Regions from separate parts of the Paenibacillus sp. FSL R5-0345 genome, predicted to be linked through region 1. Evidence: riboswitches for the same ligand, from Rfam matches in the RefSeq annotation. Region 1 holds a riboswitch; each other region holds the start of a gene.
The links. A riboswitch is a leader RNA that binds a small molecule or an ion and turns the genes downstream of it on or off. The one in region 1 is predicted to bind cobalamin.
Positions count from the first base shown of each region.

Region 1 (7,979 bases):
TGAATTCCGAAAAAGCTTGCCATCTCAGCCACGCGCAAACGAATCGTAGAATTGTCATAACCTAAGCTTTCAAGGCCAAAGGCCAGCTCATGCCACACCTTGTCTGTCACAATTTGATTGTCCGGACTTTGGAGTACATAACCGATTTCCGCTGCTTGTGTCCGTTGATCGATCTCTTCTACAGGTTGACCCTTATAATAAATCGCCCCTTGGCGTTTGCCATGTGGGGTTAGGATTGTTTTCAGTTGTCTTAGTAAGGTACTTTTGCCGCAGCCTGACTTTCCACACACAGTAATAAAGTCTCCGCTTGCAATCGTAAGATTGATATTCGAAAGAGCCATCTGCTCTTGTTCAGGAAAAGCAAAGCTTAGTTCTTCGATTCGATAGATTTCCATTTCATTGCCTCCACCATATTGATGAGCACAGGGATCATACATAGCGCAAAATAAGCGATATATACAAGGATACTAAAAGGTGTAATTGCGCTCGCTTTAATTGACGGATAATATCTCATCGTGTTCTCACCCATCGCTGCGCCGATGGCTACCATCGCAATTAAGCCTGTCATGATCAAGAGGGCTACTTTGTCCCGGGCATCTAGACGGAAGATCGAAAAGCTTGTACGTCCAGGCAATCCATATCCTCTTGACTTCATAGAATCCGCCGTCTCAATCGCATTTTCCAGAGCCCAGGTGGTCATTATCGATAGGATCGTAATCCCATTGCGCGCTCGAGCGAGGAGATTTCCCTGTGTGACATCCCGGCCTATGCATTTTTGGGCATTCGAAATCACCTTGATTTGCGCTAAATATCTAGGAACAAAACGAAGCACCATCGAAAAAATCAACGACAGTGCCGGCAGTATTTTTCCGAATATATAAATAAACTTATCCGAGGTCATCACGACGTTATAACAGGAGAACCAGATGATTACCGTCACAAACATGCACGCCGCTGCTACACCATAAAGAATGGATTCCTTCGTAATGGGATTTCCATTGTTCAAATAGAACAGGATCGTTACCCCTTGATGATTAAAAACAGGGTTCATAATCGCCATAAATAGTAGAAAAGGAACCATGTACAGCAGATTAAATCGAACGGCTTTCTTTCCTTTTAACATAAAGGAGTAGACCACTGCACTGATAAGGGCAATCACCTGAAATATGGGATGCATGAACACCATGCTAAACAGCAATACCACAACAAAATATAGAAAATTCACAAACGGATGAAAGGTAGAAAAGCTATCCTTCATTATTTCTGTGCTCCTCCTGTGGCTACATAACCACCTACATCTCGACCTAAATCACAAGTGTATACCCATTCAACGACATCGCCATCCTTAAGAACATAACGACTGCTGCCGTAGTTAGGGAACCAGCCATTAACTTTGTACATCCATCCACTAAGCTCTCCAGCATCAAATTCATACAGGTTATTTATACCTTCAATATAATTACTGTTATAGATCGGCGTCATGCTGAATTCCATATGGATTTTATTCTTCTTCATCTCTCTTAACAAAACATCAAACACAGACTCACCTTCATAAAAGGTTACCTTCTGCGCTTTATAAATGATACCATCTGCCGGCAATACTTCAAGCTTATCCTTATTAAAAATATCCATGTTATCTAAAATCGTAGCCGCCGACACGGACAAGGTAGCCGTTAATTGCTTCTTCTTATCTACTGTTGCATCTTGCCATTCCACTGGCTTAGGTTTCCCGCTCGGCACTGGATCGGTAAGGAATTTATCCTTTTTTGGTTCCTGCTTGGTTTCTGTTGTCGCTACTTTTGAATCTAGTTTGGTTACTGGCTTTGCCGTCGCTTTCGTTTCCGGCACGGACGTTTTAGCCGCTTTCGGTGTTGCGGTCGGTTGTGCCTGTGTATCCGATTTAGGTGTTGCGGTCGGCTTTTCAACATCTGTTACCGCAGTTTCGGTCGGCGTTACCTCTTCAGTTGGTTTTACCGTTTCAACGGGCTTAGCTGTTTCGCCAGGCGTAGCTGTAGGTGCTATCTCCGTTGTCTCGGCATCACTTGAGGCTGAAGGCTCTACATCAACATTCTGATTCGAAGCCGTGTTGTCTGATTCTACAACCTGAGACTCTGCAATGTTACTCGCAACCTTGTTCGGGCTCTTCTGATAATTCCCGCCCCAAAAAAAGGAAATCGCCAACACACCAATAATTAGTATCGCTGTTAGCCATTTTTTCTTGTTCATTTCTTAAGTTCCCCACCTTAAATAATAAGCAAGGGTATACACGCTCCCCTTGCTTATCTCTTCTAAATATAGTTCTATTTAACGTCTGTCATGTCATAAAGACTCGTCTGACCTTTAACGAACCGATCATAAGCAACCAGTGCATACATTGCTTGATCCGTAGCCATAAGATCTACTTCTCCTGGTTTCGCGCCTCCGTTGCCTACTCCACCCTGCTTCACGTGATAAAAACCACCTTCAGGTGCAGCAAAGCCAAGCAACGCATCTACCGCTGAACGGCCATTTTTAATGAATCTGTAATCCTTATGCGGATCTATACCAAGTCCAGTTAAAGCTACAATCACCTGAGCAATGCTCTCGGAGTTCGTAGACTCCCAGCTTGCAAAGCCGCCGTCTGCTGTTTGTGTTTTGGATAACCAAGTTATTCCACGATCTACAGCAGCCGTTACTTTGGCATTCGTTTTGTAATAAGGGGTTAAGCCTTGAATAACCATCCCAGTGATATCCGGATCAGCCTCAGTAGCATTACTGCCTAATGCCCATCCCCCGCCGCTGATCTCTCTGCCTAAAATGTAATCAATGAGCAGCTCTCTTGTTGTTTGCGTCTTTACATCTTTAACTACTGGAATGTCGTAATGATTACTATCCAGTGCGATCAAGGCAAACACAGGTCCATTAATACCTTGCTTGATTACAGTATCAAAATCCGCGAGCGGTTCCAGTAGGTTATAACCCGCCACTTTATCAATATTTTTGCCGATTGAAGTTAATGCCAAAATAACTCTATCATATTCCGTATATTTTACGCTATGGAGCTTCCCAGCTTTTTCTTTAAGGGTTGCTTCTACATTCGCATAGTACTTAGCGTAATAACTATCTGGAACCTTCACACCAGAACGTGCCAGCCCGAACACTGTCCAATCCCCGCCAACCGAGGCGATGACCGGGTTTGTTACTGTTTTTTGCAAAAAGGCTGCTGTGTTCTGAATATATGGACTAACCGCTTTGTCGCCACTCTTATAATCATGGGTTCTAGTAGCAACAACAACTGCCATTTCTCTCGTTACAAGCTCTTTAGGTTTAAACTGATTATTATCACCTAACATAAGTCCGGTGGCAACAATGGTTTCCACATCTGCTTTAGCCCATGCAGACACTGTATTGATATCTTTAATAGCTGTACCTGGCTTCGTAGCCGGGATTGATAATGCTCTGACAATAATGGCTGCCATTTGTTCGCGAGTAATCTTGTCATTTGGCTTAAATTCATTATTAAAGCCTGTAATTAACCCTGCTTTATGCGCAGCATTCACATAAGGATAGAACCAATCTCCCAGAGCGACATCCTTGTAGGTAATTCCTTTGTCACTCTTGATATCCAGTTCCAATGCTGATACTAGGATCTTAGTAAATTCTGCTCTTGTAATATGATCTTTCGGATTCACCTGACCATTGTTACCTTGGATGTACCCTTTTACTGTAGCTGTTTCAATCGCTGAGAACGCCCATGATGAGATCTTATCGGCGTCTTTATACAGTTGCTCAATGCCATTAGGAGTCGCTGTTGGAGATGGACTCACATTCGGCTCACTTGGATTAATTACATCACCAGGAGCAGGAGTACCGCTAGGTTTAGGCGTTGGTTTTGGTGTCGCAGATGGGGTTGGCATCGGTGCATTTAGATCCGCACCCAAATTCGTAGTATAACGCCACTGAATTCTATCCCCTGAACTCAGACTATATGAAGATGCACCATAATTAGGATAATTTCCATTCACATTATACATCCATCCACTACCGCTACCATGGTCAAATTCTCCATCGCCAGCTATGGATTCAACATACACACTTCCAAATGTACTGTTCCAAGAATATCTATAGTCGATATCGCGGCTATCTAGCACTCTCTCTAGTACAGACCATACTGTGTCACCAGATTGTAGCTCTACCTGTACAGATGGAACAACATATCCCTTCTTAATCGTAAGCTTATCCACGGATAGGGTTACGTATGTCTTCGATGGAGTGGTTCCTCCACCGTCATTGCCACCATTACCGTCACCACCAGGCGTTTGTACTGCACTGGAGGAATACGCAATGTAATCAGTGAAATGATTAGTTTTTACGATTAAATCATTTCCACTATCATAGGCATACTCAGACTTACCGCTTGCAAAGCCTAAGTCATCGCTTGCAAATTTTTGAATCGCATGAGGTGTGCCATTTTGAATATAAGCAGCATCTTTTCCTTTAAGGTCCTTAAAGGTTAACGTAATAAATTGACTGAATTCTACTCTTGCACTGCCACCCATGGAAAAAGCATGAATAATGCTCTCCAGCTTCTTATCCTGAGAAATAATCTGATTCAGACTATCTTTTAGTGCAGCTTCTGTGCCTGTTAAAGGTGACATCAGTTCAATCGCAGAGGCATCTCCGCTTGTAACTTTTGCACCCTTAGGAATGACTACAGATACGTCACCTTTGGCAGCCTCAATCTGAGGAAGGTCGCTGTTAATAGGTAAACTAACACTAACCTTCGATTGTTGACCTTTAGGAATAACTACTGTTATTTCCTTGTTGCTATCTCCGGCGCTGATCGGAACGATATAATCATGAGCATCATCATTGATGATAACTTCCGGCTTATCACCAGAAGGTAACGGGAATTCTTTTGGCCCCTCTGGTTGTATAGGTGGTTGTTCAATCACCACATCATTCATATCAAAAAGACGGTTACTATGATTGATCAGACGGTCATAAGACACAAGTGCATACGTACCTTGGTCCGTAGCCATACCATCTACTCTACCAGTGAGAATATGCTTAAATCCACCATCCGGATCAGCAAAGGTAAGCAGTGCATCTATAAGCGAATTTCCTTTTTTAACAAACCTTGGGTCACTGTGCGGATCTACGCCTACACCAGTTAAAGCAACAATGACCTGTGCGATGCTCTCACTGCTTGTGCTTCCCCAGCTTGTAAATCCACCTTGATCATTTTGCGTACTCGATAACCATGCAACCGCCCGATCCACAGCAGCTTTTACATTAGGATCCTTTGCATAGTAAGGTGCAAGTGCTTGCATCGTCATTCCGGTGATATCGGTGTCGGCTTTAGTACCAAATAACGCCCATCCACCAGTCGGTGCTTCTTTTTCTAAAATATACTGAACCAGTTTTTCTCTTGTGGTTTGATCTGTAACGCCTTCTACTACAGGAATATCATAGTTATGACTATCTAAGGCAATCAGTGCAAATATAGGACCATTAAGCCCCTGCTTCTGAACATATTGAAAATCTGCAAGTGCATTTCTTAGATCATAGCCTGCAACATTCGTGATATCTTTTCCGATCGAGGTAAGTCCTAGAATCGCTCTGGAATGCTCAGTACTTTTCGAAGCGTCGAGTTTTCCATCCTTCATTAGCTTAGCTACTTCAGCAGCTACATTGTTATAATAAAGATTGTAATAGCCACTTGGAACCTCGTAATTGGCCCGTGCCAGAGAAAGAATCGACCATTCCCCGCTGCCTGTTCCAAATGACGGATTCTTTACAGTGTTTAGGATATAGGCAAGGTTTTTATTTAATTGTTGTTTTGCTACAACGGTAGTAGGCTGTTCTAATTGAACATCCGTCATGTCATAGAGACGTTTGCTATTATTAATCAGACGATCATAGGATACGAGTGCATATGTACCTTGATCCGTAGCCATAGCGTCTACTTTACCGGTGAGAATATGCTTGAATCCACCATCCGGCCCAGAGAAGCTAAGTAAAGCATCTATAAGTGAATTTCCTTCTTTAATAAACCTAGGGTCACTGTGCGGATCTACACCTACGCCAGTTAAGGCAACAACAACCTGTGCGATGCTCTCACTGCTTGTGCTTCCCCAGCTTGTGAATCCGCCTTGATTATTTTGTACACTCGATAACCATGCAATCGCCCGATCCACGGCAGCTTTTACATTAGGATCCTTTGCGTAATAAGGTGCAAGTGCTTGCATCGCCATCCCGGTCATATCGACGTCGGCTTTGGTTACACCTAATGCCCAGCCTCCAGCATCTGCTGCACCTTTTTTAACTTCTCTATCCAAGATGTACTGAACCAGGTTTTCTCTTGTGCTTTGATAGATTACTCCCTTCTCATCAGGATCAGGGAATAATACTGGAATTTCGTAGTTATAACTATCTAGTGCAATCAGAGCAAATATGGGACCGTTGTTCCCTTGCTTCTGAATATATTGATAATCAGCGAGTGCATTTCTTAGGTCATGACCTGCAACATTCGTGATATCTTTTCCGATAGAGGTAAGGCCTAGAATCGCTCTGGAATTCTCTGTGCTTTTGTTAGCGTCGAGTTTTCCATCCTCTTTGATCATCGAACTTATTTTCGTAACTACATTGTTGTAATAGAGATTGTAATAACCGTTAGGTACTTTGTAGTTCGCACGTGCTAGAGAAAGAATCGACCATTCTCCGCTGCCTGTTCCAAATGACGGATTCTTTACGGTGTTAACGATGTAGGCCAAGCTTTTATCTAACTGTTCTTTGGCAGTGATTTTATAAGTAACCTGATAGGTTACATTATCTGCTTTGTTTCCTGCGCCATCCACAGCCGTTACTGCGATTACGTTACTACCCGGGTTAAGAGATGCTTTGTACTCACCATTAGTAGCTGACAGAACGACTTGGTTCAGCTTTACTACTGGAATAATGTCTTTGTAGACATTGTCTGTAACCACTACTTTGAAGCTTACATCTTTACTGGATACTTCCTGTTTATCTTGTATACCTTCTATCAAAATCGTAGGCTTCTCTGTATCTGGCTCTTGTACTAACGCATTAATCTGCTCTACTAGAGCTTGATCAACCTCTGTTGTTACAACTGCACTATCGGCAATTGCTTCATTCGCATGAGCCGGGATTACGCTTGTAGAGAACGTCGTGATAAATACAGCTACAATGAGTAACCAAGCTAAAAACTTATTATTCTTCATGTTTCCATAACCCTTCCCTTCTTTTCCTATGATAAAAAACAGAATAAACTTTTTTAGCACTACAAAAAAACCACTCAACATAACGTCAAGAGGTTTAAGATAGTGAACCGCAACAATAGCAGGCATATACTATATCAAACACCTCTCTATCGCTCGTAGAGTTTAACGGTGTATCAGAAACAGGCTGATATTCTGGCTCAAGTATCATCACCCTTGCTACCTTCCCAGTTTCCCAGTGGTACCTTGCAAGGACTCCTCTTTCACAGCGGCGGGACCGCGCGGGATTCACACCCGCTTTCCATTTAACCAATCTATGATTGTATTTCCGAAACATTCATAATTGGCACCTATTGCTAATATTAATTTTTCCATGCTTCATCATATCTAATATAGATGCTTTTGTCATGCAATATTTGTTTTTTGTATAACAAGTAGTTGGAGATAAATCTATTGAATATCAAACCATTTCAACCACAATATACTCTTTTTCTCTCAGCTCAAAACCATCCTCCAGTGACAAAGAGGCCAAATCAAAGATTCGGTCATACTTTTTATTACGTGGGTGCCCTTCCTCCTCTGCCCAGCAAGTATAAAGCTCAAACACGGTGCCAGCTACTCCGATATCTGTCATAAGTTTAAATAACTCCAGGCAACACTTGAGTGAGGCGTTATACGAACCCGGTAGAGTATTCTTTAGCTCAGGGGATACAGAGAAGCTACCCCAATTAGGTGAAATCCGATACACAAACGGACTCC
Region 1 covers NZ_CP009281.1:827,915-835,893, reverse strand. Annotated here, with positions in the region: gene R50345_RS03680 (ABC transporter ATP-binding protein) at 1-395, opposite strand, end outside; gene R50345_RS03675 (energy-coupling factor transporter transmembrane component T) at 368-1,258, opposite strand; gene R50345_RS03670 (DUF4430 domain-containing protein) at 1,258-2,226, opposite strand; gene R50345_RS30090 (S-layer homology domain-containing protein) at 2,301-7,223, opposite strand; cobalamin riboswitch at 7,389-7,589, opposite strand; gene R50345_RS03660 (hypothetical protein) at 7,681-7,979, opposite strand, start outside.

Region 2 (7,979 bases), 140 kb from region 1:
TACAGTAATGAGGTACGCCGAGGATAATGTTTCCGCTCTGGTAATAACGGATGTGACATCTCAAGTGGATGACCGGTTCTGTGCGCTGAGATGGCGCTGGCCGGACGGCGTGCAGGCAGTGTACATCCACAAGACCTCCGCAGAAGAGGCTTCCATGGGAACAGGAGATATTCCGCCGGTCGGAATGAAGCTCTATACTCGTGAGGAATACAAGTCTAACAATGGATACCGTGACCGATTGGATGAGATCGGCCTAGTCTCCTATACCATATTTGCTCGCCTTGCTGAGAACGGAGAGACACTGCTGGTGAGGCAAAGTGACGGTGCGAACCGTGTGGTGGTCAGTGCAGGCAAAGCCAGAATTTATTATTCCATTCAACAAAAAAGAGGATTATTCGGAAAACAAAAGACCGTACATATGGCAATTACGGCAGAAGTTCCAGTAGCCCGGGATGTCCTCTGTTATGTTAAGAAACGGGGAGGACATCCCGCAGGGAAAGAGGATGGTATTCTCTTTCCCTTTGTGCAAGATTTCGCCCCTGGACGAAACGTACTCCCGCCGATCGAGATCGGTAAGGATGATTTTGTACGCATCTTTTTCACCGATGGTCCTAAGTATGGGCTTTATTACGAGTTGGTGCCGGAGTAAGATATCAGTCTACGCGTACAAGCGAATGTTGGACATTGCCTGTCCGTAGCAAGATACGCAGATACAACTTTTGGGAGGATGAGTAGATGTCTTTTTTTAGCCGTTTTATGAAAAAGAATCAGCCGGAGCCAAGGCCGCTTTTTTACGATATAGTGTGTCCTTATTGCTTCACCAAGTTCTCTCCGGAGGATGTGGTCTTTCGGGCTATGCATAGCCGAGAGGACGATGAGAATTACGCGCTGGGCGAGGATGACGCCTTAAATAAATACCGTGAGCGCTTTGGGCTCGATACGGTGGATGACATAGAAGCGATCATTAATCCGGCGGATATTCCGGAAGAATACCATCATTATACCGATCATGTGTTAACAGGGCTTACGGATCGCTATGGAGTGCTCACACGCAGACGGCTTTGTCCATCCTGTCATAACGAGCTGCCTGTGACTGCAGGTAAAGTTCCTAGTAACATTATCTCGATTATCGGTGCTTCCCAAGTCGGGAAGTCGGTGTATATGACCGCGCTGATTCATACCTTGCAGCATACGACAGCAGGTCATTTTGATGCCGCTTGTATGCCGCTTAATGCAGAGATTAGCCGCAAGTTCCGTACGCTATATGAAGAACCGCTTTTTGAGCGTGGGGATCTGCTTGCTTCTACACAAAAGGAAAAAATGCAAGAGCCGTTTATTTTTCAATTCGTCTTTAAGGATGAAGAGAAGCCGCCGCTGACACTCGTGTTCTTCGATGTAGCAGGTGAGGGTATGGTGGATCAGGATTATCTGGGACTACATGGTCAGCATATCAAGAACTCTGCCGGTATTCTGTTTATGGTCGATCCGCTGCAAATCCGTTCGATCCGTGAGAAGATTCATATTAATATCGGCGATCGTCCGGGAGAATGGGTCTCGCAATATGACGAGCCGCGTGACGTTGTGCTGACAATGTTCGGTGATTTTATCGCCTATCAGGAAAAGAGCAAAACAGACATTCCAACAGCAGTCGTTCTTGCAAAAAGTGATATGCTGCATTCGCTGAAGGATGAGGATGGCGATTACATCAAGTCTAACAGTAATGTATTCAATAACTATGTTCATCGCAAAACATTGAATATGGATGAGTTCCATAATATCGACGGAGAGATTCGCAGATTTATTGGTAAAGTGGACAGACCTTTTAAAGATACGATGGATGTTTACTTCTCAAATACGGGCTATTTTGCGGTATCTGCTCTGGGCAGTAATCCTGTAAATCAGAAGATTGAGGGTGTGGTAAGCCCGATTCGTGTAGACGAGCCATTTATTTGGCTGCTGCATAAGCTGAAGTATATTGAGGGGAGCGACGGCCCGTGAATGCATTCTCAGGGTCTAAGATCGCCCAACAGATGTACACCCGCGAACGCCGCGGATTGTTTCGTTCCACAGAAGGCTTTGATACGGTCGCGAAGTCGGACAGTCTAGACAATAATTTTATCAAAAAAACACTGCATCCCTTCTGCCTCTATGATGCTCCGGCTGAGCTGGCTGCGCGCGGAGAGAAGGATGAGTCTGTATATCCTAGTGCGCTGCACCTGTTCCATGCAGAGAATGGCGACACAGTCATTGGGATGAGTCGTTATCAAGCAACGGATTTTACGGGCCAACGCAGCGCTTTTTTCGCACATAACTTTGTAGTTCCTGCCTCACGATCAGAAGAGATTGTTCAGAACTACGGAGATTGGCTACATGCTGATTTCGCAAGAAGCTATGACGGAGAGCTAGGCGGAACCTTGCCGGAGCTGTCTGATATTCCAGTTATACGTACGGATCGTCGCCCTGATCCTATAGCGGGCTTACGCTTGTTAGGAATTAATGAAGGAATATTTAAGGCATTGCTGCAAGCGGTGATGCTCTCTGTGGCAGGTAAGAAAAAAATCTATATTGCCCTTAATGTATCTATCACGGAGTTGTCCGCACGTGCGGTGGAGCTTACAGAGATTTTATATAGCGTGCTGCCGTATGAATTCCGCCGTAGATTAGGCGTGATTACGTATGCCAATGAACCGCAAAGCCGTAAATATATTCATCTTAGCTTTGTGGAAAAAGGTTCGCTTCGTCCCGGTGATCGCAACATCGAGAAGGATTTTACATTTGATTTGGTTTCAGGTCGGATGGGGAATGTGGATTTTGGAGAGTCTCGTCAGCCGTATGCTGATTTGGTTTGGAAGCTGTTACTTCTAAATCCAGGGGATCTTGACGATTTCGTAAGTTTTGCTGATCAGATCCTGCGTGGAGAAAGCCCTGAGCATAAGCTATCGCTCGCTTTTTATAATGAGTTAGCTGTATTTTATGAGATTGAGCAGGGGAATGAGCATTTATATACAGAGAATAAGAGCGCGGTGCTAAGCGGATTGCTCTCTTACCTTAAGGCGGAGGGTGCTATTCATTCCAGAATCCGACTGAACGATATTTTCTTGGAGCGGTTCGACCGAGAATTTGATTTAGTCCGGCAAAGGAATGTTCCAGAGCCTGCTATTATGGAGTGCTTTAAAGATTATTTTATGCTCAAGGATCATAATTACAAAGTCAGAATCGTTGATTATTTCATTAATGGAATGCTTCATAGCGTGGAAGCGGGACGCAAAGATGTTCTTAATGCAGCTTACGGGATCATTGAAAATAATGATGAGCTAAGTGCTGCGTTTTTTCAACGGGTAATGTCTGAATCGTACTTCCGCAAGCAGTTATTAGAGCCTTATATGGAGTCAAGACTAATTGCTGCATCTAAATCTGTGGACATTCTGAATTTTGTACTCCATTGGGGCCGTTTTCTGCCGGCTGCGTTAGAGCAACCTTTTGCTCAGGATGCAGTAAGGGATTACTTGCTAGAAAAGCTACAACTGGAGACGGATCCAGTTGCTGCGGTGGCGGAAATTCATAGCGCTGTAGATAAAGCGGAGAAAGATCGACGTAGAGGGACAGGCGTATCTCCTAAAGTACTCTCGCTCATGCAGGATCTTGCAGCATCTGCAGACAGATTCTTGCTGAATCGACTATCTCTTACTGAAATGACGCAGGAGGACTTATTAGAGGTTGTTTTCTTACGTTATGGCAATGTCGTGGATTGGCAGCCGCCACTAGATAGAATTAGCAAGCAGAAAGAAAATGCACTCCGCGCTGCTTATCGCTGGTTTGGTGAAGAGAAGCCGAATGAAGAGATATTTGCAGGCTTGTCTCCGAAGGAGCTGGATGATGTACAGCTGCTCGGTCGCCGTTTACTAAAGGAAGCTCGGGTGTTAGAACCGTTTGAACGTCTTCCACTAGCTTTCTACTACACGAGTCAACGCGAGGGTGGTCCGCTGGATTATGACGCATTGCTGGAGTTAGTTAAGCATAAAGCTGGTAACGACAAGGATGTGATCTATCGATTCTTTGCATGGTCTCAAGGAAATTCTTTATTTACGATATCGAATAAAAAACTTCACCCGGGATACCGCCGGGCGATTCTGAAGTATTTCCAGAGCAGTGACCGCGAGGCATTCAAGAATCGTGAATTTCGTAAAAGCTATGTCGCTACAGCTCGGCCTGCTCTACAAAATGTCTACAATGAGGCTCGCTCCCAGCTGGCTTCCCCGCTGGCGCGCTGGATCAGCCGCAGCCGATTTCGACTCCTGATCTCCGGTTCCATCACAGGCATTCTGGTGATTATCGCAATTATCGTGTTCAGTATGCTGCGTCCGGAAGATCGGAAGACGGCCCTGCCTGGGACAACCCCTGCACCGACACCTGTTCAGAGTGCAGGCAGTATGCTTCCTCCGGCTTCCGTATACCTGAAGGATCTAGGTACCGAAGGAGATAAAGGAAGCAGTGTATTGGTGTTCACGTTTGCCAACGCGGATGATTGTGTGCAATTTAATCCGACGGAGATTAGTTTAATGACTTCATCCGATGTAGTGGATAAGAGCTTTAAGGTTGCTGCTAGCACTGGGACTTGTTCAGTGCCGTCAACGGATGGAGACTTATCTGGCGATACGAACGCCGCTGATACGACTGCGGGGACGGCGGAAGGCGTAGATGCTACTAATACTGCAGACGAGGCCTCTCCATCTCCTACACCTTCCTCTGATGCAGAGGGCAGCACAGTTGTGCCGTCCGCGACAGCTATTACAGAAGGTGAGCAACCTTCCTATCAGGTGGAGGTTACTATGGAGCCGGGTGCGACAATCGTCGAGCATAGCATGATCAAGGCTGGTAGATTTACGTTGATCGTAGATCCCGCTCCAAAGGATACAACGGGTGTTAACTCAAGTGCTGAACCTTCAGCGACTGCAAGTCCGGAAGGAACAGCCGAATAAAGTAATTTCTGATCAGCAGGACGATACCGAAAGGTTTGGTTCTGCTGTTCTTTTTTTGTTGCTCATACAAAGCTTTTCTATAGACATGCTGTGTATTAATAGATATGATTATGAAAATAAGATAATACATATTGGAAAAGGTGCAGACTCCCCTAAATCAGAGTCTGCTTAAAAGGGAAGTCCGGTGTAAAATTCCGGCGCGGTCCCGCCACTGTAAATGCGGAGCGTCTCTTCTATGAACCACTGTCAGCAGTTAGGACGGGAAGGTGAAGAGCGGCAATGAAGCATTAGCCAGGAGACCTGCCTTTTTCGTGAGCGTTTCTATTCTTCGTGGGGTAAGAATGTGGAACATATACAGATAGACTGTGTGGTCGTAGAGGTTCACGCGCCCCAGCCTCGATTTGTTATCTTCCCGGGCCGCCCTTCATAGGGGCGGTCTTTATGTTGTGCGCTCTTATTTTGTGTAGTATCCATTCCTTTAAAGAAAGAGGCTGAACAATGAAGAAAATATTCTCCTCCAGGTTTTTTGTACTTGGACTGGCCGTATTCATGGTCATATCGATTCTTGGAACATCTCTTGCTCCGGCAGGAACCATCTTTGCGGAGGCGGGCGTTAGCTCCGGGCAGGAAGCATCTGGCGATTCTGCTGCTAATGTAGAACGGATTAATGTTGCGGATGCGACCTATACGGCTGCGGAATTTATTTTAAAGGGTGGCGTGCAGTCGGATTGGCAAGCGATTGGACTGGCTCAAGCGGGATACAAGCTGCCAGTAAGTTATCGAGCAGCTCTTGAGAAAAAGGTGAAAGATGCAGAGGGGAATTTCGCGAGCGTAACGGATTACGCGAGAATCGTACTCGCAGTAAGAGCAATAGGAGCCGATCCTACCAGCTTTGCTGGAAGCGGAACAAGTCCTGGCTATAACTTAATAGAGAAGATCTATAATCATGACAAAATCAGTGGACAGACGCTTAATAATCCGGTTTATGCTTTGCTCGCACTGGACTCAGGGAAATATAATATTCCTAAAGATGCTAAATGGACAACGGATAAGCTTCTTGCTGAGATTCTTTCCAAGCAAAATCAAGACGGTGGCTTTGCCTTAACTACAGGCGCCAGTGAGCCCGATATGACAGCAATAGCTTTGACCGCTCTATCGGCACATAAGAGTAATCCGGAAGCTTACACAGCAGGACTACAAGCCGTATCTTGGTTATCCAAAGCTCAGGATAGCCATGGAGGTTACGGAGATAGTGCTGAAAGTGCAGCACAAGCTATTCTAGGTCTCACATCCTTTGGTGTAGATCCAAGTGGGTTAGAATATACCAAGAATAAAGTGAGTTTGATCGGTAATCTACTGAGCTACCGTCTCGCTGACGGCAGCTTCGCTCATAGCCGTGGCGGAAGCAGCAATATTCTGGCTACAGAACAGGGCCTTCAGGCGCTTGTAGCTTACAATCTACTCCATAAAGGCAGCAACAGTAAACTGTACGATTTTTCTAAGTCATCCGTTCAGAATGCACTTATCTATGCACCGATTACTGTAGAGGGTCCTGAGAGTACTTTAGCACAGGGATATGGATATGCTGGCAACGTATTAGGTGCACTAGAAAAGCTGGCTCTTCAGACGAAATTGCCAATCACGAATCCTTCCGGTGCTTATGTCACTGGAATTGGAAGTATTCTGGCTGGAACCTATGGCGGTTACGATGGTTGGATGTATGTTGTATCCCGTAATGGTCAATGGATTAATCCAGATGTTGGAATGAACGATTTTGTGCTTAAAGATTCAGATCAGGTTCTGGTCTATTATGCCGGAGATGATACTAAACTTGTTGATTCGGTAACGGTGTCCAAGCCAAGCCTCAAAGAGGGCGATTCTTTTACTGTAATAGTGACTAGTAAGACATGGAAATGGGACGCTGTAACGAATACGTCCTCTCCGGTAATCGCCAAAGCTTCTGGCGTTCAGGTCCAAATTGGAAATCGCATCGTAACAACGAACGCAAAAGGTGAAGCGTTATTCTCAGGGAATGTTCCAGCAGGTGACTACAAGCTGACTGTAACAGGCTATCGTGAAGGAAAAGCACCATCGATTGCTAAATATACTCAAGATCTAAAGGTGATTCCAAAGAATGTAACGGCTTCACTTACCGTTGAAGGTCCGCAAGGGCTGATCGGTGAGGGGACTTTAAAGGCTTCCAATGCGCTTGAAGCACTGCAGCAATTGGGGGCGTCTAAGGATTTTAAAGTAGATATCACGAAATCGTCGTATGGTAATTTTGTATCTGGCATTCATGGCATTACGCAAGGTCTTTATGACGGTTGGTGGAGCTTCGTTGTATGGCGCAGCGGAGAATGGATCTATCCTAGTGTGGGCATGGACAGCTTTGAATTACAGGAATCCGACCGTGTTCTTGTCTATTATGCCGGAGAAACCACACAGGTTGTTGATACTGCTGTTGTATCTCCTGCACAGCCGAAGCCGGGTGAAGCTTTCACAGTAACAGTTTCTCAGAAAAAATGGGTGTGGAATAAGGATACCTTTACTTCCGATCCAGTGACTTCTCCAGCCGCTGGCGTGCAGGTCTTGATCGGTGATCAGAAGGCGACCACAAATGCCAAGGGTGTAGCTGCATTTGACCAAGGTCTACCAGAGAATACCTATACGATCATTGTTACCGGATATGCTAAAAATAGTGTGCCTAGTGTGGCTCGTTATACTCAGTCACTAAACATGGCTTCAGGTGTTGTTACTCCCGCTAAAGCTACGGCCACCCTGTCAGTCATTGGGGATAGCAAGAAGGGAACGATCCTTAACAATACTACAGTAGCTCTAAAAGAAGGTGAGACAGCTTATAGCTTACTGATCAGTCAATTAGGGGATAAGGTAGTATCATCCGGAAACGCTGGTAGTAAATACGTGAAATCTATAGATGGTTTGGCCGAATTTGATGGCGGACCTAGCAGTGGATGGAAGTACAAGACAAATAGAGATGCT
Region 2 covers NZ_CP009281.1:963,682-971,660, forward strand. Annotated here, with positions in the region: gene R50345_RS04235 (hypothetical protein) at 8-649, shown strand; gene R50345_RS04240 (TRAFAC clade GTPase domain-containing protein) at 736-1,998, shown strand; gene R50345_RS04245 (GAP1-N2 domain-containing protein) at 1,995-4,979, shown strand; cobalamin riboswitch at 5,101-5,301, shown strand; gene R50345_RS04250 (DUF4430 domain-containing protein) at 5,478-7,979, shown strand, end outside.
Region 2: it holds a riboswitch for cobalamin, as region 1 does, so the genes downstream of both, R50345_RS04250 (DUF4430 domain-containing protein) here and R50345_RS30090 (S-layer homology domain-containing protein) in region 1, are expected to answer to the same signal.

Region 3 (7,979 bases), 2.8 Mb from region 1:
TGATTGCATCTGCAATCTGCTCACGAACGAACCCGTCATACCGCTCCTGATTCCATACACCTTTACGCCATTTCAACCTTGCCTGGCGCACTTCTACGGTCTGTGGAAAGCTTCCGATCGTTGTCGTTGGCAGAAGTGGTAGCTGCCATTTCTCCTGTTGCACCTTAAGGCGCTCTGCAAAAGGCAGACTGCGTTGGTCTGGTAAATCTGCAAGTCCGAGAACTTGCTCTGCTACATCCTTACGGCCGCGTTCGGGAAGTGCACGGAAGGCTGCAAGAGCTTCGCGGCTGACTGTCAGCGCAGCAGTAGCTTCTCCAGTACCCTCTAAGGCTGCAGCAAGCAGGCCAAGCTCTTTAAGCTTCTCATCAGCAAAGGCTAATGCAGCCTTGACGGTTGCCTTCAGCTTCACCTCACCCTGAACAGTAACCGGAACATGCAGCAAGCTGCAAGAAGGTTGTAGAATAAGACGATCAAGTGGTACATGTACACTCAGCTTCTCGATTAGCTGCAGCTTAGCATCCAGATCCGAGCGCCAGATGTTGCGTCCGTCAATAATACCCGCTCCCAGCCACTTATCCTCAGGCCAGCCAAGGCGCTCAATCGATGCCAGATTCGTTCCGCCATCATGGACAAAATCAAGACCTAAACCTTGTACCGGAAGCTTGAACAATGCCTCCAATGGTTCAGCAGCTTCAAAGTAAGTCTGCAGAATAATATTTAATCCAGGCACGGATTCAGCAATTTCTGTGTAAATCGAGTTAAGTAATGATAGTTCTGATTCATTTATTCCTGTAACAATCGCTGGTTCATCGATTTGTACCCAGCTTACTCCTTCTTGCTTCAGTTCCTGCAATAGCTGAACGTAAACCGGAAGAAACCGAGCGGCAATCTTCGCAATATCCGCAGATGCAAAACCTTTTGACAGCTTAAGGAAGGTATAAAGGCCTAAAACCACAGGTTTCCCCTCAATACCCGCTTGAGACTTGGCGAAACGGTATGCTTCCAGTGGTTTATTCTCCGTCAGGCGCGGCGTTTGTGCACCGATCTCTGGAACGATATAGTGATAGTTCGTGTTGAACCATTTCGTCATCTCGCAGGCGGTAGCCTCAGCGTTCCCTCTAGCCATCGCAAAATAAAGATCAAGCCCAATGTCGCCACCATCATACGCATAACGCGGAGGTACGATCCCGAACATTACAGCCGTATCCAACACATGATCGTAGAATGTAAAATCATTTACCGGAATTAACTCAATGCCTGCCTCCTGCTGAGTCTTCAAATGCTGAAGTTGAATGCCTGCCATTTCAGTACGGAACTCTTCCTCATTTATTTTACCTGCCCAGAAGGCTTCCAACGTTTTCTTCCACTCGCGGTTTTTTCCGATTCTTGGATAGCCAAGATTACTTACTTTTACTTTGTTCGTCACTTTACAGCTCCCCTTCTCCATCTTCTTATTTTGGCTTGAAACCATAACATCCCTATTAAAAAGAGCGCCCTTCCCTAAAAAAGTCAAAGGGAAAGACGCCCATAATATACCTATGGTTCACGTCTAACACCTTCCTATCCTCCGTAGGTGAAGCAGTGCTGTTGAAACAGGCAGGTCTCCTGGCTAGCGGTGTCAGCATCCTTAGCAGTCTTCCCAGCAGTAGTAAATTGCCAGTGACGTATATTGCTATGGACTCTTCCGTTACAGTGGCGGGACCGCATCGGCTTCGAACCGAATTTCCCTATTAAGCCTACCGAATTACTAATTCCCGGCAAGCACCTGTCTCCGATATTATCAAGCTAAAACGCCTTCGGCGTCCTTTTATGGACGGTAAGCGTTTATGCGAGAGATATAAGGGTAAAGTGAACTTTTACTTTATCCTTATAATTAATAAACTGAGTGTCTTAATCTGATGTCATCATACGTGAAAGCCCCCGTCATCTGCAATAGATGACGGGGGCTTCTGTTATATCGATTCCTTATAACGGATTTAGAAAAACACGAAATATACTACAGCGGCAAGTATTATCCGGTATATAGCAAATGGTAAAAGCTTAATCCGGTTGATCAATTTCAGGAAGAATCGCATCGATAACAGCGCAAATACAAAAGCACTGATAAAGCCTGCAATGAAGAACGGCAGGGCATCGATGGTGAAATATTGCCAATTCTTCATCAGTGAGAGGAGACTGGCCCCTGCCATGATTGGAACAGCCATAATAAATGTGAAATCAGCAGCAGCACGATGACTCATACCAAGAAGGACACCACCGGAAATCGTCGACCCGGAACGTGAAAATCCTGGCCATAACGAGAAGCATTGGACAAGACCAACACCTAGTGCCTGCTTATATGTAATCTGATCGACACTCTCTGTTTGGATCTTCTTGGGTCCAAATAGATCCGCAATAATCATTAACACCGCACCAACTACTAGACCGATTAACACGGTAGATGTAGAGAATAAATGCTCATCAATATAATCATTAAACAGAACGCCCAGCACACCTGCCGGAACTAAACCTACAAGTACCTGTGTAAGCTTAAGATGTCCACCCTTTTCGAGCGGTGGTTGTTCCTCAGTTACAGGGTCCAACTGTTTACGACTGAAATGCTTTAAGCCCAACAGTTCAATGAACCTATTTCTAAAAATAACAACAACTGCTAAGATTGACCCCAGTTGTATAACCACTTTGAAAGTATTGGCCGTATATTGCCCAAATAACTCTGTCGATTTTAACCACATATCATCAACAATAATCATATGACCTGTGGAGGATACCGGAGCAAACTCGGTCAATCCTTCAACAATCCCCAAAATAATAGCTTTAATAATCGATAATAGCTCCATTTGTTCTCCTCCTTTTTAATCATAACTTTTATCTATAAGTCCTTCTTCGCTCAACCTTCGGTGTTCATTTTCCGGCTACGCTTGCGGAAGTACAAATACCCCAAAACCGCTAATCCCCCAGCAATAAGTACGTACACTACGTTGGAGTACATATCCATATACATGGCAATGTCTTCCCAGTTTTCACCCAATGCTGCGCCAATAAGCACTAGCAGTAGATTCCAGCCCAGTGTACCAATCGTTGTGAAGATCATAAATACGCCAAATTTCATACCGGACATCCCTGCCGGAATCGAAATCAAACTACGTACTAGTGGAACCATCCGACAAAATAATACGGTCCAATAGCCATATTTATCAAACCAAGCATCAGCCTTGTGAATGTCTTTTTTGCTGATTCGGAGTAGACCGCCCCAGCGTTCAACGATCTTTTCCAACCGATTTACATCCAGCAAACGACCGATATAATATAGAATCACTGCACCCAGCAAAGAACCAAGCGTAGCAGCAATAATTACACCAGGGATGGTTAAATTCGTTGTGGTTGTCATGAATCCGCCAAAAGGAAGGATCACTTCGGAAGGAATCGGTGGAAAAATATTTTCAAAAGCGAGCATCAGGAAAATACCGAAATAACCAAACTGCTCCATAAACTCTGTAATCCATGCTTGCATTTCGTAACCCCCATTATTCAAATCAAGTTCTTCTTCAAGTTGCGTAAATAACGGCTGCGAATAAAAAAGAAGTAAAGTCCCTGGACAGCCAAATAGCCCATCAATACAGCCCCTGTCTCCACAGCAATTGATAAGTAGAACAACCGCTGAAGCGCAATAAAGGCAAACACACTATGCAAAATAGCAACCCCAACTGGCACAAAAAACAACAACGACAATTGAATCGTTACAATTCGGTTTAGCTCTTGATCTGTAAGTCCCATTTTGGACAATGTAGAATATTGATGACGATCATGATCTAGATCTGTGTATAGCCGGAAGTAAAGGAAGCTGCCTGCTGCAATGAAAAAGACAGTACCCACCAGTAAAGAAGCAAATAGCATCGTGTTATACAGTGTTCTCTGTATTTCAAACAGCGTGCCGCTAACCACAATCGCGTATGGAGAGTTACTTTCATAGGATCGTTTGCCTTTATGGGCAAGATCCGCCGCTATACCAACCGTTCGCGGGAAGTCATCCATATAAAATCCTGTATACAAATCAGTCTGTACGGGATCAATAGCCTTGTATAGCTCATCGCTGATCACAACTCCGCTGAAGTCTCCTCCATCCCTTCCATCAAGCTCCGGCAACAGATATTCGGCTATCGGAACATGCTGGGTATACCCCGTTTCACGAATGGAAAGACCTTGCCTCAGGGTGTAGACCTGCTTCGCTCTACCCGCTGTCAGACTCCGATCTCGTTGCGAACCGATCATCACCAGTCCTTCATCTCCACTAAGAGGGCGCTCATCCGTCGTAAACCCTGCACGAAGCAGAGCAAGCTTATAATCACTGTAAGCAATCAAGGGAAGCCTTAACGTGCGATCAGGCCCAGTCTGAGATTCCACCTCTGCGTATTTGATAGGAATACTAAGTGTCTCATAAGGTAAGGCGAGCGTTGTAAGCTCATCTTTAATTTCTTCCAAATGCTGTTCAAAAAGTACCGGTGTCTGATCGCCTTTGGCTACATAACCAACAGCTGCCGGATAATCCAATTTCAGCTCTCTGGAAAGCGTATGGATCGATGCGAATACCCCCACTGAAGTAAAAGATACTGCGGACACAATCGTCACCATAAAAAACATTCGGGCATTCTCTTTCCAGCGGTAGGACAAACCCGATAATGTAATCATATTGGTATGGTTCCAATACAAGCGCCGAATCGTCTTAAGCAATTTAACAACATAAATACTAAGCTGCGTATAAAAGAGATAAGTTCCTGCCACCGTAATCACAACTACGGGAAACATCACCTTTTCAACCGAAGCCGCTTTTGCAGTAGCAGCCAAATAATAACCCAGTAGCAGTAATACAGCAGAGATCATAGATAACACGAGGGATACCTTTGGTTCCTCATCTGCTTTTCGCTCTCCCTGAAACAGCCGCATTAGCGATTCATTCCCAATAAAGGCGAAGGTGCTCAGCGAGATTAACATAAATAACAGTGCAAAACTGCATATCGTAAGTACTAGTGCCTGCCAAGGAAGATGAAACGTTAAAAGAGGTATTCCTAGAAAAGTAGATCCGATCATCAAAAACAACTTACCCAGAATCAACCCTAGTAAAGTACCTGTTAGGATGGCTGAGGTGCCGATCATCATATTTTCCAAAAACACCATCGTGTTGAGCTGTTTCTTCGTCATTCCATGCATCAATAAAATCCCAAATTCCATCTTCCGTGACTGCAGAAACGATCCGACCGATACGAGAACAAACAAGGAGCAAAACACATAAATAATGGCTTCCGCCGCCATCATTGTATGAGCCGCCGTACTATAAACCAAACTCTTAGAAATATCCGGATGATAGATAAACAAGGCGCACACAAAAAAGATCATCACTGAAAAAGCACTGACGACAAAATAAGCCGCATATTTACGCTTGTTACGTGTAACATTCCTATAAGCGAATTGCCGAAAGGTCATGGCTAGTTCCCCCAAGCAGAGACAACATATCAATAATACTTTGGAAGAAAGCGCCTCTACTGCTTCCCCTGTACATTTCACTATAGAAACGTCCGTCTTTAATAAAGATGACTCGGTTACAAAAGCTCGCGGCCACTGCGTCATGTGTGACCATCAGCACGGTTGCCCCTTCTTCCTTATTCACCTCTGTCAGCATATTCATGACTTCGCCTGAAGCTTTGGAATCCAAATTCCCTGTAGGCTCATCTGCTAAAATCAGTGCAGGACGATGAATCATCGCCCGGGCGATGGCGGTCCGCTGCATTTGTCCACCTGAAATCTCGTAGGTTCTTTTTTGCAGCAAATGCTCAATGTCCAGCATGCTTGCTACTTCTTTCAGCCTGCTCTCCATTTCCGTTACACGGACACCAGCAAGCGTGAGAGGCAGTACAATGTTCTCCTCTACAGTGAGCGTATCCAGCAGATTGAAATGCTGAAAGACGAAACCAAGCTCATGGCGGCGAAAGAGTGCCTTTTCTTGTCTGCTAAGCAGATTGGGATCTCGGCCGTTGATCAGAATCTGACCGGAGGTCGGCTGGTCGATGGTGGCGATCGTGTTGAGCAGTGTTGTTTTCCCACTCCCCGAAGGTCCCATTACGCCAACGAACTCCCCTTTTTCAACAGAAAAGCGGATATGATTCAATGCCTGAGTGGACACTTTACCCTCATATATTTTTGATAAATTATGAACATCTAGAATGGGCAAGTGTTACCTCTCCTTCTTTCGACTGGATTGCCTTCATTATACAAAGTGTATACACAGGCTGCCATTTCTCTAACTTACAATGACCTTACATATTTGTAAGGTAGGACTCCCTAAACACTATCCGCACGGTCGTGCCCTTACCTTCTTCTGAGCAAATGCTCACCTCGTGACCAAGCTTTCCGCAGATCTGTTTCACAAGATATAGACCCATCCCCGTGGATTCTTGAAAGGTTCGTCCATTTACACCTGTAAAATAAGGATCAAACACACGCGGCAGATCACCTGCCGGTATGCCAACCCCTTCATCTCGTATCTCCAGTACTGCTCTCTTTTCCTCTTGTATGTACCCATGGAAATAAACATGTTTGCCGACTTCCGTCGTATAACGTATCGCATTTGTAATGATCTGTGTCAGCACAAAACTTAACCATTTCTCATCTGAGGTTACGGTGATTCGCTCTTCTATTTTAATAGTAGGAAATATACGGTTACGTATGAACAGACGTTTCTGCTCTGAGGTTACACCACGTACTAGGGTTTCCAAATCCAAACGTTCCACATAAAAGTCATGCTCAAAAGTATCTAGCCGAGCCGTATAAAGTACGGTATCCAGTCCTTTTTTCAGACGATCCAGTTCATCACCTATTGCTGTAAAAGGCGGTCCGTCCTTATCTTGGATCATCAAATGGATGACAGACAAGGGTGTCTTCATCCCATGCACCCACTGATTAATAAAATGAATATGTTCTTCCAGCTTGTGGCGGTAGCTGTGTAAATCATTTTTGTAGAGGCGGAATTGTGATCCTAGTAGTCCTCGTAAACTCACGGCAAGCGGAGAATCCTGAGTAGGGCCGCCGGCTTCATCTAGAGAGGAGGGAACTGTCTCCAGCCGTTCATAGAATGTACGATTGCTGATATACCGATAAGCGAGGTAGCCAAGCAGCAGACAAGTGCTGAGAAGAGCTGCGTACAGACTTACGCTCACACCACTGCCTCCATCCAGCCGATAGACTAGTGTGATCAAGATGAGCTGCGCTAGGTAGACTATAATTAATGGGATCTGCTCCCGCAAAAATAGCTTCATTCCTCATCCCCCCAGTTCGAAATCAAGCGGTAGCCTTGGCCTCGAACGGTTTGTAGGCCGTCCGTAATCTCTAGAGCGGCAAGCTTTTTACGTACACGAGTGACATAGACATTAAGTGTATTCTCATCTACGAAAGCTTGATCATCCCAGATTTTCTCGAGCAGTCTGTCGCGGGTAACGATGGTTCCCGACTTTTGCATTAGCTCATCTAGTATTTTGGCTTCGGTGTGGCTTAAGTCCACCTTGACTTCTCCTCGAGTAAGAATTAGTCGCTCCACATCCAGCGTCATTCCGGCAACGGTTAGGGCACGATCATTGTTGCTTCCCGCGTAAGTGCCGTAGGCGCGTCGTAGCTGGCTTTTGATTTTGGCCATCGCAATTTCATAATCAAAAGGCTTTGTGATATAATCGTCCGCTCCGTTCTCCAGCGCCATCACCTGATCCATTTTGCCGTCACGGGCAGATATAAAAAGGATAGGGCAAGTGGAAATCCCGCGAATCTGACGGCACCAGTAATACCCATCGTATTTTGGCAAATTAACATCTAATAGAACCAGGTGTGGAGCGAACACTTCAAACTGAGTGCGAACCCGCTCGAAATCATTCACTGCCTGTGTCTCATATCCAAATTTATGTAAATAATCCTGTAGCAGAGCCACCAGTCCACGGTCA
Region 3 covers NZ_CP009281.1:4,799,146-4,807,124, forward strand. Annotated here, with positions in the region: gene metE (5-methyltetrahydropteroyltriglutamate--homocysteine S-methyltransferase) at 1-1,447, opposite strand, end outside; cobalamin riboswitch at 1,579-1,784, opposite strand; gene R50345_RS21360 (undecaprenyl-diphosphate phosphatase) at 1,977-2,837, opposite strand; gene R50345_RS21365 (DedA family protein) at 2,888-3,511, opposite strand; gene R50345_RS21370 (FtsX-like permease family protein) at 3,529-5,478, opposite strand; gene R50345_RS21375 (ABC transporter ATP-binding protein) at 5,453-6,223, opposite strand; gene R50345_RS21380 (sensor histidine kinase) at 6,309-7,307, opposite strand; gene R50345_RS21385 (response regulator transcription factor) at 7,304-7,979, opposite strand, start outside.
Region 3: it holds a riboswitch for cobalamin, as region 1 does, so the genes downstream of both, metE (5-methyltetrahydropteroyltriglutamate--homocysteine S-methyltransferase) here and R50345_RS30090 (S-layer homology domain-containing protein) in region 1, are expected to answer to the same signal.